DNA from 2 places in the Leifsonia sp. KNZ12-8B genome. Region 1 is predicted to be linked to the other one. Evidence: predicted binding sites of a transcription regulator. Region 1 holds the regulator's gene; the other holds the start of a gene.

Region 1 (2,391 bases):
GCGGCGGGGGTGTAGCGGACATGATCTCTCCTTGGAGTGGTCGGTCGGACGCTGCTCAGCCTAGAGGGGCGGGCGCGAGTCTGAGAAGACGCCGAGAGCGTTTCGTCACTTGATGAAGCGGAAGTTCATCGGATAGCGGTAGGTGCCGCCGCCGTTCACGCGGATGAAGCCGAGGATCGACAGCACGAGGTTCACCACGTACAGGGCCCACGGGATGAGGAGGCTGAAGAGCAGGTAGCCGATCCCGCCGACGAGCGGGATGGACCCGAGCACCAGTCCGATCATCTGCGAGATCACCCAGCCGATGATCCAGGTGATCTGCCAGTTGAGCGCCTCCTTCGCCTCCTGCGCCGTCAGCCGGCCGCGATCCTTGAAGACGAGCCAGATGATGAGCGACGGCAGGAGCCAGAGGATGCCGCCGAGGTGGGCGAACGACGCCCACTGCTTGTCCTGGGCGGCGTCGAGCGGCGCGGGAGGGGAGGCCTGGCCTCCGTACGGCTGCTGATCGGACATGCGGGTTCCCTCCTTCGCGGCCGCGACGCCGCTGGCCGGTGCGCATACGGTAGCGCCGGGCGTGTCGCCCCGCAATCACCGATTCCCAGCGGCGCGCGATATGATTAGCACTCCAGAGCATTGAGTGCCAGTTCCATCGGATGACGAGTCGGCAGGAGGGGTTCGCATGGTCTCGGAACGCAGCCTCGAGGTCCTTCGCGTGATCGTCCAGGACTACGTGGCCTCCCGCGAGCCGGTGGGGTCGAAGAGCATCGTCGAGCGGCACGCGTTCGGCGTGTCCGCGGCGACCATCCGCAACGACATGGCGGCGCTGGAGGAGGAGGAGCTGATCGCGGCCCCGCACACCTCCTCCGGGCGCGTGCCCACCGACAAGGGCTACCGCCTGTTCGTCGACCACCTGGCGGAGGCGCGGCCGCTGACCCCCGCGCAGCGCACAGCCATCGAGGCGTTCCTCGGCCAGTCGGTCGACCTCGACGACGTGCTGTCGCGCACGGTCCGCCTGCTCTCGCAGCTGACCAACCAGGTCGCGCTGGTGCAGTATCCCTCGGTGCAGCGCTCGCGCATCCGGCACGTGGAGCTGGTCTCGCTCGCGCCGCGCCGCCTCCTGAGCGTGCTCATCACCGATTCGGGGGCGGTCGAGCAGCGGGTGATCGAGTTGTCCGGCGAGCTCACCGACGAGGAGATCGCCGAGGTGCGCGGATCCGTGAACGGCGCCGTCGCCGGCCTGTCGCTCGTCGACGCCGCGGCCCGGCTGCGCCTGCTGCCCGGAGCGCTGACCGAGCGCACGCGCGCGATCGTCGAGCCGGTGGCGAGCGCGCTGCTCGACCAGATCGCGGCCAACCGGCACGAGAAGCTCGTCATGGCCGGCGCCGCCAACCTGGTGCGCACCGAGACCGACTTCCCCGGCACGATCACCCCGGTGCTGGAGGCGATCGAGGAGCAGGTGGTGCTGCTGCGCCTGTTCGACGAGATGGCGCACGAGCAGCACTCCGTCGCGGTCAGCATCGGCCGTGAGAACCCGGTGATGGGGCTCGCCGAGACCTCTGTCATGTCCAGCGGGTACAGTGCCGCGGGGTCCGACGTGGCCCGCGTCGGGCTGCTCGGCCCGCTCCGCATGGACTACTCCGGCAACATGGCGGCCGTCCGTGCCGTCGCACGCTACCTCTCGCGCCTCCTCGGCGACTAGCCGCCCCGCGAGACACACCCACGACAAGAAGGAACAGCCTTACGTGGCCGACCACTACGAAGTCCTCGGCGTTGACCGCAACGCCACCCCCGACGAGATCAAGAAGGCGTACCGCCGCCTGGCGCGGGAGCTGCACCCCGACGTGAACCCGAGCGCCGAGGCGCAGGAGCGGTTCAAGCTCGTCACCCACGCCTACGACGTGCTCAGCGACCCGCAGCAGCGGCAGCAGTACGACCTTGGCGGCTCCACCGGCTTCGGCGGCGCCGGCCCGGCCGACTTCGGCGGCTTCGGCGACATCTTCGAGACGTTCTTCGGCGGCGGTGGAGGCGCGACGCGCGGTCCCCGGTCGCGTCGCGAGCGGGGACAGGACGCCCTGCTCCGGGTGGAGGTCGACCTCGACGAGGTCGTCTTCGGCACGCACCGCGACCTGGAGGTCGACACGGCCGTGGTCTGCGAGACCTGCAACGGCTCCTGCTGCCAGCCGGGCACCGCGCCGGTCACCTGCGACATCTGCCACGGCACCGGCAGCATCCAGCGGTCGGTCCGCTCGCTGCTCGGCAATGTGATGACCTCGAGCCCCTGCGGCACCTGCCGCGGCTACGGCACGGTCATCGCGACGCCGTGCGTCACCTGCCAGGGCCAGGGCCGGGTGCGCGCCCGCCGCACGGTGCCCGTGGACATCCCCGCCGGCG
Region 2 (2,391 bases), on a different contig from region 1:
GGCCGGGGCGGCTCAGAGCCGCTCGGCCAGCAGCGCGGTGTGCCGTCCGGCGACCCTGGTCAGCACCAGGGCCGCCGATCGGTCGCCGCTGAGCGCGAGACGCTTGCGCAGCGCTGCGGGGTCCACATCCACGCCGCGCTTCTTGATCTCGAGCGTGCCGATGCCGCGCTCGCGCAGCGCCCGCCTGAGGTCGCGCTCGGCGAAGGGCAGCGTCTCCAGCACGCGGAAACCCGCCGCGAACGGCGTCTCCACCGCCTCGTCGGACGTGATGTACGCGATGCCGTCGGCGAGCATCCTGCCGTCGATCCTGCGGGCGAGGTCGCCGATGAGCCGGGCGCGGATGACCGCGCCGTCCGGCTCGTAGAGGTACTCGCCGAGCGGTCCGGTCTCGGCGTCCTCGCTGTCGGACTCGGCGACCAGCTCGTGACCGGCGTCGCCGCGCACGATGAGGGCGGCCCGGTGGATGCCGGGCCTGGCCAGCACGCCGAACCACAGGCCCAGCTCCACGACCTGCCCGTCGACCGAGATCCACTGGGCCTCCGCCGTCGACGGGATGAGGTCGCGGTCGAAACCCGGGCCGAGCTTGAGCCCGACGGAGCGGCCCGTCGCCAGCTCGTACGCGAAGCCGAGCGACGGCGTGTAGTCGTCGGGGTCGGTCAGCCGCTCCGTCTGGGTGTGGCCCGCGGTGCGGCGGGCCGGGTCGAGGAAGACGCCGTCGATGTCGCGCAGATCGACGTCCTCCGCGCGCCGGTGCTCGACCGTCGCCGTCGGGAAGGGCGCCAGGTTGAAGGCGGCGATCGCGGCCGTGACCTCGTCCGCCTCCACCGCCGTCACCTCCAGCTCGAGCGCGGCCAGGGCGAGCGCGTCGCCGCCGATGCCGCAGCCGAGGTCGGCGACCCGGCGCAGCCCGGCGGTGCGGAAGCGCCCCGCGTGACGGGCGGCGACGGCGAGCCGGGTCGCCTGCTCCAGCCCGGCCTCTGTGAACAGCATGCGCGACGCGAAGTCGCCGAACTTGGCGACCGCCTTGCGCCGCAGCTTGGCCTGGGTGAGGACGGCGGCCACCAGGCCGGGGGAGTGGCCCTGCTTGCGGAGGTCGGAGACCATTCGCAGCACGTCCTTCTCGGTCTCGTACGGCGGCAGCGAGTCGAGCAGGCGCAGCCCTTCCGTGCTCAGCAGCTCGACGAGTTCCGACCGTTCCATGCCCTCAAACTACCGCTTGGCACTCACGTTGCGAGACTGCTAAAGCACCCCCTAGACTCGTGTTAGCACTCTCGGTGTGAGTTTGCTAACTCCAGTCTTCTGTCAAGACAGTGTTCGTCACATGAAAGGGGTCAACCGTGTCGGTCTCCATCAAGCCGCTCGAGGATCGCATCGTCATCAAGCAGGTCGAGGCTGAGCAGACCACCGCCTCGGGTCTGGTCATCCCCGACACCGCCAAGGAGAAGCCGCAGGAGGGCGAGGTCGTGGCCGTGGGCCCCGGCCGCATTGACGACAACGGCAACCGCGTCCCGCTCGACGTGGCCGTCGGCGACAAGGTCCTCTACTCGAAGTACGGCGGAACCGAGGTCAAGTTCGGCGGCGAGGAGTTCCTCGTCCTCTCGGCCCGCGACGTGCTCGCGGTCGTCGTCCGCTGACGAACCCGCTCTGACGAAGGCCCGGATGCTCGCGCGTCCGGGCCTTCGCCGTTCCCGGGTCGGCTCCGGACGGGTCCGTGATGTCCCCGGTCCGGAGTAATCTCGTGCGAGTGCCACAGCCAGACCCATCCGCGGTGACCCGCGCAGCTGCTCCCGCTCCCGCCTCCCTCGACCAGCACCGCGGTGCCGGCCTCGCGTACGCGATCTCCGCCTATGTGCTGTGGGGGATCCTCCCCATCTACTTCCTGTCGCTCGTGCCCGCGAGCGCGTGGGAGATCGTCGGCTGGCGTGTGCTGTTCTCGCTCGTCTTCTGCGCGATCGCGCTGACGGTGACGCGGTCCTGGAGCCGGTTCGGCGCGCTGCTGCGCAACCGGCGCATCCTCTTCACGATGGGGCTCGCCGGGGTCTTCATCTACATCAACTGGCAGACCTACGTGCTGGCCACGGTGAGCGGTCATGTCGTGGAGGCGGCGCTCGGCTACTTCATCAACCCGATCGTCACCGTCTTCCTCGGCGTCGTCGTGCAGCGCGAGAGGCTGCGGGTCGCACAGTGGGTGGCGGTCGGCGTCAGCATCGTGGCGGTGATCGTGCTGGCGGTCGGGTACGGGTCGTTCCCGTGGATCGCCCTGGTGCTCGCGTTCTCGTTCGGCTTCTACGGCCTGATCAAGAAGCGTGTGGGGCCGACGGTCGACGCCGTGTCCGGCCTCACCCTCGAGACGCTGTGGCTCACGCCGGTCGCCATCGTGCAGCTCATCGT

What was found. The regulator HrcA, encoded in region 1, represses chaperone genes, less so after heat shock. The targets are predictions, from matches to a motif close to TTNGCACTCGNNNNNNNCGAGTGCNAA.
Region 2: a site for HrcA is predicted at 1,217-1,243, ahead of groES (co-chaperone GroES). Genes of this name have one in related genera too.

Annotation. Positions count from the first base shown of each region.
Region 1 is NZ_JBPGXM010000020.1:24,453-26,843, reverse strand. Features, by position in the region: gene ACR9ZG_RS05295 (DUF4870 domain-containing protein) at 1-22, opposite strand, end outside; gene ACR9ZG_RS05290 (DUF4870 domain-containing protein) at 106-513, opposite strand; gene hrcA (heat-inducible transcriptional repressor HrcA) at 680-1,699, shown strand; gene dnaJ (molecular chaperone DnaJ) at 1,743-2,391, shown strand, end outside.
Region 2 is NZ_JBPGXM010000013.1:8,340-10,730, forward strand. Features, by position in the region: gene ACR9ZG_RS03570 (THUMP-like domain-containing protein) at 13-1,200, opposite strand; gene groES (co-chaperone GroES) at 1,338-1,634, shown strand; gene rarD (EamA family transporter RarD) at 1,769-2,391, shown strand, end outside.